3 linked regions of the Granulosicoccus antarcticus IMCC3135 genome follow. The main gene of each other region encodes a partner of the protein of the gene in region 2 in a complex. Links are inferred from orthologs where the notes say so. Each region holds a gene or a part of one and is shown on either strand. Other genes may lie near its edges.

Region 1 (2,975 bases), 470 kb from region 2 along the record:
GTCAGCAGCTCGTGCCTGAGACTCGCAAGCTCTGCCAATGCCGCCGAGCGTGGCTCATTACCCGCGTTGGGCATCATCACCATCTGATCCCAGCTCAGGAATGTGCTTGCATGGTCCAACTGTGCAAGACGGTGGAAACGGTTTTCCAGCTGTTTGATTGATTGACTCATGATGTTTACCAGCCGTAGTCGTGCAACAACTCTTCACCGGCTTTCACATCGCGCACGATAGTGACGTCCAGATCCGAGTAGGCGGCGTTGGGGTTTTTGTCGTGATTGATGTACTTGAGATCGTTGGTCAGTTCAAGACCTATTTCGTCCGTGATCCAAAGTACGTAGATACCATCATCAAAAGTCGGCATGCCATGCAGTCGACTGAGCACGGTACCCGCCTTGAGCCGTTTGGCCGCAAACAGGCCTTTTCCATGCACGGCACTGGTGGCTACGAAAACCTTGTCCGAAACATCGCTGGGGCGAGCATCCTTGTAGTCAGCCATGATGCTCTCAACCGAACGCCGGCCTTTTTTCTTGCCAGGCCCATCGCCCTTGCTCTTAACCGCTGTCATGCTCTGGATGTCACCCGAATGTTGAAAAGGGTGTAGCGTACCGGAGCGGCACCCATCACTCCAGTAATAAAGCCCCGCCCAGACGATGCTACATGGTTTGTGTCGGTCGATCACCCTGAAGCGTCGCCGCCAGATGTTGCTCGATATTCGACTTGTTCTTGCCGTGATCTTCCTCGGAAAACTGCACACCGATGCCAGCGACTTTGCTGCCCTGTGCACCCGGCGGCGTCAACCAGACGACCGTACCGCTAACCGGAGAGATGCTGTGGTCATCCATCAGCTTGAGCAGCATGAAGACCTTGTCACCGATCTCGTAGTTACGTGCAGTGGGAACAAAGACACCACCGTTCTGAACAAATGACATATACGACGAATACAGGGCGCCGCGGTCAGTGATGGAGAAAGAGATAATGCCTTTTCGTGTTTCTTCGGTCATAGAGGAACATTCAGCCGTTAGTCATGAGACGTATATCGGCAAATATTCCCTCCAGCACAGTCTGAGTCTTGAAGCTGGCGCTGTCAGAACGATGTAATTGCAATAAACGATCGTGAATCGTGAACCATGTCTCGTTTGAAAGACGGTGTCGTGTCTCAGATATGACCGATGACACATCAGGGTCAGCACCGGCAGGCAGATTTGCTTCCTGCTTCACAGCCAGCAGAGCCCAACGACTGAACGTGGCCAGACACAAGCTGGTATCCAGATTCGACAGTGAATCGCTGATACGCCCCACACTCCCCTTATGCTCGAACAGATCTTTCCAGGCTTTCAGAAGTAACTCACGGGCATCCTGAAATTCCTTGTTCTGCATGTTCAGAGCGGCATAAGGTCCTCCGCCTGCTTCCAGCAAGGCCGTCTCCGCAGCTCCTTCCATATTCTGCGACAACCATTCGATTGCTGCCGGCCTGTCATGCATTTTCAGCGTGATTTTCTGACAACGACTACGAATCGTGGCTGGCAATGCGCCCGTGCGAGTCGCACTGAGAATCAGCACCGCATGATCCCCGGGTTCTTCAAGTGTTTTCAACAGACTGTTAGCCGCATTGCGGTTCAATGTATCTGCCTGCTCCAGCAGTGCCACCCGATAACTGCCTTCACTGGCAGTCAACTGCAACCACTCCACCAGCTCACGAACAGGATCGACCTTGATGGTCGCATTCGCACCTTCAGGCACCAGTTTGCGGAAATCAGGGTGGGAGCCTGCCAGCAACTGACGACAGGATTCACAACTGCCACAGGCACCTGTTTCAGTGCGCTTTCGGCACAATAAGGACTCAGCCAGCCATTGGGCGAAGGCACGTTTTCCGATGCCGTCTATACCGTTCAACAACAAGGCATGTGGCAGTCGCCCCTGACGTGAACGTTCCATCAGGGCGGCACCGTCCTCCCTTAACCAGGGCGGACAAGGTGTCAAGGCATTCATTATCAGCCTTCACTCAGTATCGGCTGCAGCGCCTGACGAACGGACTCCTGAACCAGTTCGAGAGAGCGGCCCGCATCAATCACGACGACCCTTTCAGGCGCATCACTGGCCCGCTGCAAATAAGCTGCACGGGCACGTTCGAAAAACGCATGGGCCTCACGCTCGATACGATCAGGCTCGCTGCGAGCTGCCATGCGCTCGAGGCCCTCTTGAACAGGCATATCCAGCAGAATGGTCAGATCGGGCTCAAGCGTGACACCCATCAAGGCATGCAGTTCCGCCACCCGCTCTACTCCCAGCTGCCGCCCAGCGCCCTGGTAGGCAATGCTGGCGTCCAGAAACCGGTCACACAGAACCCATTTGCCAGCGGTAAGCGCAGGCTCGATGACGCGAGCAATATGCTCGACCCGGGAGGCGGTCATCAACAGTAATTCGGTAACATCATCGACCTGCCCGTCAGCGGCGAGAACCAGCTCGCGCAAGGATTCCCCCAGCGGGGTACCACCGGGCTCACGCGTACCGACAAAGGCAATATTGGCATCATCCAGCAGCGCTTCGACAAATTGACGATTGGTTGTCTTGCCAACCCCTTCCAGCCCTTCGAGCGTAATGAATTTACCGCGCATGCTCATCAGCGTTTGAGTTGATATTTACGGACCGCTGCGTTGTGCTCTGCCAGTGTGTCTGAAAACTGGTGAGAGCCATCGCCACGCGCAACGAAATACAGCGAGGTGGTTGATTCTGGATGCAACACAGCTCGAATAGCTTCACGCCCCACCATGGCAATCGGTGTTGGCGGCAGACCTGCTCGGGTATACGTATTGTACGGAGTGTCAGTGGTCAGATCCTTGCGCCGAATATTGCCATCATAGCTATCACCGATACCGTAGATCACAGTTGGGTCGGTTTGCAGTCGCATTTTCTTGTTGATACGAGACAGGAAGACACCGGCTATCAACGGACGCTCAGCAATTACTGCTGTTTCC
Region 2 (5,499 bases):
AGGTGGAAATTTTACGCGTATTTCTGAACAGACCGCATCAATTGTTATCTCGCTCACAGATTCTCGAGCATCTGCAGCTGGACGTGGACAGCAACTTCGATCGCTCCATTGATGTCCGTATTTCACGGCTGCGCAACAAATTGGGAGAGGACCGTCAGAATCCCAAAATCATCAAGACGGTTTACGGCGAAGGCTATCTATTTGCAGCCGTGGTGACTTGGGTGCAGAGCTGAACATTAAGACTATCCACCTTGCGTAGCACTTCTATAACAGCTCTGTAGTTCAGCTACAAGGATAAATCGGAGTAACTAACCTGATAGTTCAATTATATTTCGAAATTCACTCAAAATTAGTCATCCTGATGCTTGACGGACGGGAAAATTGTTGAGCTTATGCACAAGCGCGCCATTATGGGGCAAATCACCTGAGAATTGAAGGCACGAAGCTCTAACGCATTCGTGACTTTTTATATCTACTTGTTTTCATTGAGTTTTCTGTAATTGTTCAAATTATGTGCAATTTGACAATACCGTTACACGACAACGGTTTCAGCCTGTTTCAACGGGTTCATCCACATACTTATCCACAGATTTTGTGGATAACCCATAGAGAGGGGAACTGAACCCTCAGAAGCCAAAAAATCGGAAATAAAACTCCAATTTCGACAGGTTTTATCACTTTATCGGCCCAAATCTGATAGACAAGTGAATCAAGGTCCTTACATAGCCCGGGCCATGGAGGTACCGTCTGCTCAGCTCAGTCTGGTGCGATGCGAGAAGGCAACAGCCAAGGTACCGCCATCTGCGAACTCCAGCTCACTGCCCACCGGTACACCGCGCGCAATCTGCATGACGGTTACCCCATGCCGAGCGGCAATATCCCCGATGTAGCGTGCCGTCGCCTGCCCTTCTACAGTGGGATTGGTTGCCAGAGTAATCTCATCAACACCACCGGTCTCCAACCGAGACTCCAGCAGGTCCAGCCCCAGATCCTTGGGGCCGATACCATCCAGGGGCGATAAGTGTCCGAGCAGCAGGAAAAACTTTCCTCTGAAATCGGTCGCACGATCAATAGCGAGCACATCGGCAGGGCTTTCCACGATGCACAGCTGTGAGCTGACTCTGGCCGGATCAGAACACCATCGACACAATGTGTTTTCAGTGAATATCCGGCACTGCTCACAGTGATGAACACGATCCATCGCGTCAACCAATGTGGATCCCAGTCGCCGGGCGGCATCACGATCACGTTGCAGCAAGTGCAGCGCCATTCGCTGAGCTGATTTCGGTCCTACTCCCGGCAGACATCGCAATGCTTCTACCAGGTCCTCCAGCAAGCCACTACTCGACACGTGCTATTGCTCCGCCTGTTTACTTAGAATGGCAGCTTCATGCCCGGCGGCAATTCCATACCGTTTGTCAGACCACTCAGCTTGTCTTTAGAGGCGACTGCAAGGCGCTGTGAAGCATCGTTAACGGCAGCTGCCACCAGATCTTCCAGCATATCCTTGTCATCACCAATCAAAGAGTCGTCAATTGAGACCTTTCGCAGCTCATGCTGACCATTCATGGTGACCTTGACCAGACCGCCACCGCTCTGACCTTCGATCTCCATATTGGCGATCTCTTCCTGCGCACGCTGCATGTCTTCTTGCATCTTCTGCGCTTGTTTCATCAGGTTGCCTATACCGCCTTTCATATTCACTGCCCTCTATATATATCTATGAATCAATAGTTGCCAAGTATGCTGCAAAGACCTTGCACACACAGTCAAGGCCTGTCATTTACTCCAGACCCTACAAACCTGCCCAAGGAGGGACTGGCTAGTCCTCGCCCAGAGGTGCGATGCTGGCCTCATCGACTGCAGCGTCGACACGATCAATGAGCTGACGAACAACCGGATCCTGGCCAATCGAGTCCCGTGCGGCGCTCATCTGGTCCGCCCGCACCTGCTCATCAATACGAGACGGGGTGCTCAACTGATCATCAACCAGCGATATCTGTAATTTCGCAGGCCTGCCGAGCCATTCGCTCAGTGCGGTCTGCACTCGTTCGGAAAACCGGGGAGTATGCAAATGCTCGGACGTCGACTCAAGCCGCAGATTGAAAGCATCGCCCGCTACGGACACAAGCTCGCAGTTACTGGCCAATTGTTTGGGCATACCGGAAATATCCAGCTCCGCAACAATACTGCGCCAATCCCCTATTTTGATATTACTCCGATCCACGCTGGCTGAAGACGCTGGAGCGCGTGCTGTTGGTGTAGGTGCAGCCGGAGCTTGCGCTGCTGGCATCGGCGCTGCGGGAGGTCGTGCGGTTTGCGCTGGCGGAGTTTGTGCCGCAGGGGCTCGTACTGCAGGCTCCACAGCTGCGGGAGTCGGTTTTGTTGGCACCGTCTCTCCCCGCGCTGCTGCCAGAGCGGCATCGCGCAGTGCTGCGCCTGCGGACACCGAGCCTCGGGCCGCTGTCGATGCAGGTGCTACAGGCGCGGCTACAGGTGCGAGTGCGGGTACAGAACCAGGTGCGCTGGGCTGGCCAGGCTCACCCTGTGGCCGGAAGGTGTTCATCCGCAGCAGGGCCATATCAAATGCTTCACGCGGATCCGGAGCAAAGGGCATGTCACGACGCGCATGGGTACCAATCTGGTAGTACAACTGAATTTCGTCATCAGCCAGCTCAGTGGCAAGCTGCGTCAGGCGTTCAAAACCGGCGGTATCTTCAGAGACGCTACCGGGCACCATCTGGAGCAACGCTATGCGATGCAGCAGACTCAGAATCTCTCCCATCAATTCGGAGAAGTCCGGAGCATATTCAGCCAACTGTTCGACACGCTCGAACAATTGCGCAACATCACCCCGCCCCAGTGATTCGACCAGACCCAGTAATCGATCCACCGACGCACGACCCAACATGGTCTCGACGTCCGATTCGCGAACAGCACCCTCGCCAAAAGCTGCTGCCTGCTCTACCAGACTCAGCGAATCACGTACGCTGCCTTCCGAGGCACGGGCAATAAGATCAAGCGCCGGGCGCTCATGCTCAATGGATTCTTCATCCAGAATTTTTGACAGATAATCTGCCAGATTACCCGGCGCCATGCGTTTCAGATTGAACTGCAGGCAGCGCGAGAGCACGGTGACAGGGACTTTCTGAGGGTCTGTGGTGGCCAGCAGGAACTTCACATGCTCCGGCGGCTCTTCCAGAGTTTTCAACAAGGCGTTGAAACTGTGGTTGGAAAACATGTGCACCTCATCGATCAGGTACACCTTGTAGCGTCCACTGGCAGGTGCGTAGGGCACGTTCTCCAGTAGTTCGCGAGTTTCCTCGACCTTGGTCCGGGAGGCGGCATCAACCTCGATCAGATCAAAAAAACGCCCCGCCTCGATATCCCGACAAGCGCTGCATTCCCCACAGGGGTTTGAACTGACGCCATTGGTCTCGCAGTTGAGACACTTGGCGAAGATACGTGCAATGGTTGTCTTGCCAACGCCGCGCATGCCCGTGAACATATAAGCATGGTGCAAGCGGTTGGTATCCAGCGCATTCACAAGCGCACGCAACACAGGCTCTTGGCCTAGCATGTCGCGAAAGTGTTGCGGCCGCCATTTGCGCGCAAGAACTTTGTAGCTCATCGATGTAGCTGTTTGAGGAAGTGGTTCTTGGGGGTGGGCTTATGAAGTCAGCATAAGGCGGTATCCCGTACCAGCCGCATCCCGGCGCCCGAATCCACTGCTGCCGCTGCTCCCTTCCGGGCCTGACGGGGTTAACAGTTTATCGTCGCGAGAGTGCCGATACGGAACACCATTACCCGACCATTCTGGGGCTTTAGAGCTCTTGGTGCAACCCTCGGGTGATTGTTTATTGTTATCTGTGCAACCTCAGTGTTCAAGAAGCCAATATGACGATCCGATATCAGCCAGATTCACCGTCTTGTCATAAAGAGTCCACACACTCGTGCAAAACCAGATAGCGCGTTACCATTTCATGAATTCGACACTTCCGACGAAAAACCCTGACATGCCTGCTCACATTCTGATTGTTGAAGACGAGGCCGCCATTCGTGACATGCTTCGATTTGCATTGGAGCGGCATGGCCATGAGGTTCACAGCTCAGGCAGCGTATCCGAGGCGCGCCAGCTCATGGCAGCTCAGAACATGGACCTGGCCATTGTCGACTGGATGTTGCCAGGTGGCAGCGGCCTTGAATTTGTCAGGAGCCTGCGCAAGGATCAGCTCCACAGCAATCTGCCTGTCATCATGTTAACCGCACGCACCGAAGAGCATGACATCACGGCAGGACTGGATGCCGGCGCAGATGACTATGTGACAAAGCCCTTCTCGCCGCGAGAGTTACATTCACGCATCAAGGCGCTGCTGCGCCGCAGCCATGACTTCACGGGCGACACCGCCCTGGTGCACGGCCCGTTGAGTCTGGACGTTGCGGCGCATCGATTGACCGCCAACGGCGAGGAAGTCGCCCTGGGTCATACCGAATTCAAGCTGTTGTCTTTTCTGATGAAAAACCCGGACCGGGTCTACAGTCGCACGCAGTTACTGGATCATGTCTGGGGCCCTGGCACCTTTATAGAAGAACGTACTGTTGATGTCCATATCCTGCGTTTGCGCAAGAGCCTGAAGCCCCATGCGGCAGACTCCATGCTGGACACGGTGCGCGGCGCAGGCTATCGATTCACACATCTGTGATCGTCCAGAATGATAAATCCACCTACGTCACCGGCTGCCCTTCGTTCCCATCAATACCCATGAAGCCGGTATTATTGCAATTTATCGTTTTCATCAGGCCGCTGTAAATGCTTTCAAACTGCCTGAAGGGCGAGATATCCCGATTCCTGACTGGCCTGCTGGGGGTAGCACTGGCAGGCTTCGTACTGGGTTTTCCGGCCATTTGCGCTCTGATCTACCTGACCGGCTATGTGTTCTGGCTACTGCGTAGAATGGATAACATGGTGCGCTGGCTGGACTCTGGCGCCAAACCTGCCAACGCGCCCCAGACAACCGGGCTGACCGACGAGATGATACAGCTCATCCATCGCGAGAAAAAATACAGTCGCAAGCAGCGCAACCGCTATCGCGGCATGCTGGCCCAGTTCAATTCACTGGCAGCCGACCTTCCCGATGCCACCGTGGTGCTGGATCGGGACTTCGAAATTCGCTGGTCCAACTCAGCAGCACAGCGCCTGCTCAATATCGATCCGGAAAAGGATCGGGGTCAGCGCATCGACAACCTGGTCAGACTGCCCAAATTTCGCGAATTTTTGCACAACAACTCGGATGAAGAGGAGCTGGAGATTCCCAGTTCCAGTATCGGGGACCGGATCATGGCTATTCGCAAGGTTCCGACTGGCAAGCATATGACAGTTCTGATTGCCGCCGATATCACCCAGCGTGTCCAGGTTCGGGAAATGCGCAAGGCTTTCGTCGGCGATGTGTCTCATGAGTTGCGAACCCCCTTGACGGTCATTCGCGGTTATCTGGAAAT
Region 3 (2,942 bases), 3.9 Mb from region 2 along the record:
GTGGCTTGATCGGTGCTCCACTGAGGCCACCGGCCTCGCGAGCGTAGAGGTGGTGTTCTACCGGTGCCCGGTCACTGGTAGTATTGCCGGCGATGACGCCGTCAAGCTCATGTGCCAGTACGGCCTGACAGAACCCATCCAGCTCGACATCACTCATGTCCGGGGCAATTTTCACCAGCACAGGAACATATTTTCCATGCGCGGTGGCCAGTCGCGATTGCGTCTGCTTCAATTCCTCCAGCAGGCGGGTCAGGCGCTCTCCATGCTGGAGGTCGCGCAGGCCAACCGTATTGGGTGATGAAATGTTCACCGTAATATAGTCGGCATGCGGATAGACGCGTTCCAGACAATAGGTGTAATCATTGTTGGCATCATTGAGCGATGTCACGGCATTCTTGCCGATGTTGATGCCGAGTCGACCGGTGTAGCGACGTTTTTCGACCTGGGCTACCAGATGATCGACGCCCTTGTTGTTGAAGCCGAAGCGATTGATCAGTGCCCCATGCTGGGTCAGTCTGAAGATGCGTGGTTTGGGGTTACCCGGTTGCGGCTTGGGCGTGATAGTGCCGATTTCTATATGCCCGAAGCCGATAGCGCCGAGTGCGTCGATGTAGTCACCATTCTTGTCCAGGCCTGCGGCCAGGCCAATGCGGTTGTCGAATGTCTGGCCCAGACAGTGAACCGCTGAGCTGGCTGTCGCATAGCGAGAGGCCAGACGCGGCTGCACAGCAGCATGGCTCATCATGCGCAGAGCCAGGTCATGGGCCTTTTCGGGGTCCATTTCAAAAAGGATGGCGCGTCCCAGGCTGAATAGCAGGTCGCGCGGGGACTGAGAGTAGGCGTTATTTTCCACGGATAGGGTCGCGGTGAGTGTTGGGGATTTTGGGTATGCTACACGTTCGAAAACACCCCCGCCTGCCATGAAGCTCTACCCCGACAAACTTGAAGCACATTTAAGCAAGACACTGGCACCTGTGTACCTGCTGCACGGCGATGAGCCGTTACAGCTTATGGAGATTGGCGACCGTTTACGGGTGCGGGCAAAAGAGTCCGGATTTGACGAACGCCAGGTCATCGCCATCGCTGATGATTCGGATTGGTCCACGTTTCGAGAGGCCGCTGACAGTTTCTCCTTGTTCGCCGAGCAGCGGCTGATTGAGCTGCGGCTGCCGACCGGCAAGCCCGGGCGTATCGGTGGCGAGGTATTGCAAAAGTACTGCAGCAATCCACCTGCAGATATTCTGTTACTGATCACCAGCAGCAAGCTGGATCGCAATGGCACCAATAGTGCCTGGTTCAAGGCGATCGACAAGGTCGGAGTCTCTTTGGCAGTGTGGCCTGTTCCTGCGGCCCAGCTGGGTGCATGGCTGACGCAGCGACTGGCAGCCAAAGGGTTATATGCGGATGCCGATGCACTGGAACTGATTGCGGACAGGGTTGAAGGTAATCTGCTGGCCGCACGACAGGAGGTTGAACGTCTGGCCCTGTTGTATCCCGCAGGTGAGCTGAGTAGTGATCAGATTCTGGCTGCGGTCAGTGACAGCTCCCGTTATTCCATTGGTGATCTGTCGCTTGCGGCATTGCACGGCGAAAGCGTGCGTGCGCTGCGTATACTGGCAGGGTTACATGATGAGGCTGTCAGCGAAGTGCTGGTACTGTGGTCGCTGGTCAACGAGATTCGAGCCGGAGCGCGCGCGGCTGAGTCAATCGAGGCAGGTGCCAGCGAAGATGCGGCCTTGAAGTCAGCGGGCGTCTGGCAGAGCCGGACGGCCCCACTGAAGAAAGCGCTGACGCGTCATACAGCCAGTTCCTGGTTGTCCATGTTGTCGGCATGTACACATATCGATCGACAGATCAAGGGCCAGGCTTCCGGGTCACACTGGGATTCACTGGCTGCATTAACGACAGAGCTCGCCGGTCATGGCGAGATTCCCCTGAGAAAAAACTCCGGTATTCCAGTATGAACAAGATAGATGTCGTAGAGCTTCTGGCCACCAGCCCGACCGGGCAAACCGTCACAGTGCAAGGCTGGGTTCGCAGCCGTCGCGACTCCAAGGCGGGCTTATCCTTCATTGCCCTGTATGACGGGACCTGCTTTGATACCTTGCAGGTCATAGCGGGCAAGACGCTGGACAACTATCAGAGTGATGTCCAGCGCCTGTCCTCCGGCTTTGCTGTACAGATCACAGGCACGCTGGTGGCATCAGAGGGGCAGGGGCAGTCGGTAGAGGTCCAGGCCACCCAGGTCACCATCGTGGGTGAGGTGGATGATCCGGAGCAATATCCGATAGCCAAGAAGCGTCATACGTTCGAGTATCTTCGTCAGGTGGCGCATCTGCGGCCCAGAACCAACGCTTTTGGTGCCATCAGCCGTGTGCGATCGACACTTGCCAGCTCTATCCATCGTTATTTCAGCGAACGCAGGTTTCAGTGGGTCAATACACCGTTGATTACCACCAGTGACTGTGAGGGGGCCGGTGAGCTGTTCCGCGTCAGCACGCTTGATGCCCTGAACCCGCCTAAAAATGATGCAGGCAAGGTGGATTTTGACAAGGATTTTTTTGCCAGAGAAGCCTATCTCACCGTGTCCGGGCAGCTCAATGCTGAAAGTTATGCGCTCGCCTTGAGCAAGGTCTACACCTTCGGGCCTACCTTTCGGGCAGAGAACTCGAACACCAGTCGACACCTGGCAGAGTTCTGGATGGTGGAGCCGGAAATGGCTTTCGCCGATCTGGATGACAATGCGGCATTGGCCGAAGACTTCCTGACCTACCTGTTCAAGGCGGTACTGGAAGAGCGTGAAGATGACATGGCATTCTTTGCCCAGCGGATCGACAAGGATGCATTGACACGTTTGCAGCATGTGGCCGAATCAAGCTTTGAGCGAATGGACTACAGTGAGGCGATAGTGCTGCTGGAGAAGAGTGGAAAATCTTTTGAAT

What was found. Proteins that work in one complex are often made in the same cells at the same time.
Region 1: the proteins of dnaX (region 2) and holB are in contact, whole or in part, in a cryo-EM structure (PDB 8GIZ), measured with the Escherichia coli proteins. The link is inferred for Granulosicoccus antarcticus IMCC3135 from one-to-one orthologs.
Region 3: the proteins of dnaX (region 2) and holA are in contact, whole or in part, in a cryo-EM structure (PDB 8GIZ), measured with the Escherichia coli proteins. The link is inferred for Granulosicoccus antarcticus IMCC3135 from one-to-one orthologs.

Annotation. Positions count from the first base shown.
Region 1 is NZ_CP018632.1:5,465,206-5,468,180, forward strand. It holds holB (DNA polymerase III subunit delta'), read right to left. Parts: upstream 1,990-2,975; coding sequence 1,012-1,989; downstream 1-1,011. Other genes in the region: IMCC3135_RS23670 (carboxypeptidase M32), read right to left, coding at 1-170; IMCC3135_RS23675 (SET domain-containing protein), read right to left, coding at 176-565; IMCC3135_RS23680 (PilZ domain-containing protein), read right to left, coding at 654-1,001; tmk (dTMP kinase), read right to left, coding at 1,992-2,621; mltG (endolytic transglycosylase MltG), read right to left, coding at 2,621-2,975. UniProt on the Escherichia coli protein: Part of the beta sliding clamp loading complex, which hydrolyzes ATP to load the beta clamp onto primed DNA to form the DNA replication pre-initiation complex.
Region 2 is NZ_CP018632.1:4,996,895-5,002,393, forward strand. What follows is about bases 1,228-4,166. They hold dnaX (DNA polymerase III subunit gamma/tau), read right to left. Parts: upstream 3,632-4,166; coding sequence 1,823-3,631; downstream 1,228-1,822. Other genes in these bases: recR (recombination mediator RecR), read right to left, coding at 1,228-1,351; IMCC3135_RS21760 (YbaB/EbfC family nucleoid-associated protein), read right to left, coding at 1,375-1,698; phoB (phosphate regulon transcriptional regulator PhoB), read left to right, coding at 4,017-4,166. Also shown: IMCC3135_RS21750 (response regulator transcription factor), read left to right, coding at 1-233; more of recR, read right to left, coding at 752-1,227; more of phoB, read left to right, coding at 4,167-4,703; phosphate regulon sensor histidine kinase PhoR, read left to right, coding at 4,811-5,499. UniProt on the Escherichia coli protein: Part of the beta sliding clamp loading complex, which hydrolyzes ATP to load the beta clamp onto primed DNA to form the DNA replication pre-initiation complex.
Region 3 is NZ_CP018632.1:1,103,097-1,106,038, forward strand. It holds holA (DNA polymerase III subunit delta), read left to right. Parts: upstream 1-920; coding sequence 921-1,964; downstream 1,965-2,942. Other genes in the region: IMCC3135_RS04675 (quinone-dependent dihydroorotate dehydrogenase), read right to left, coding at 1-853; asnS (asparagine--tRNA ligase), read left to right, coding at 1,961-2,942. UniProt on the Escherichia coli protein: Part of the beta sliding clamp loading complex, which hydrolyzes ATP to load the beta clamp onto primed DNA to form the DNA replication pre-initiation complex.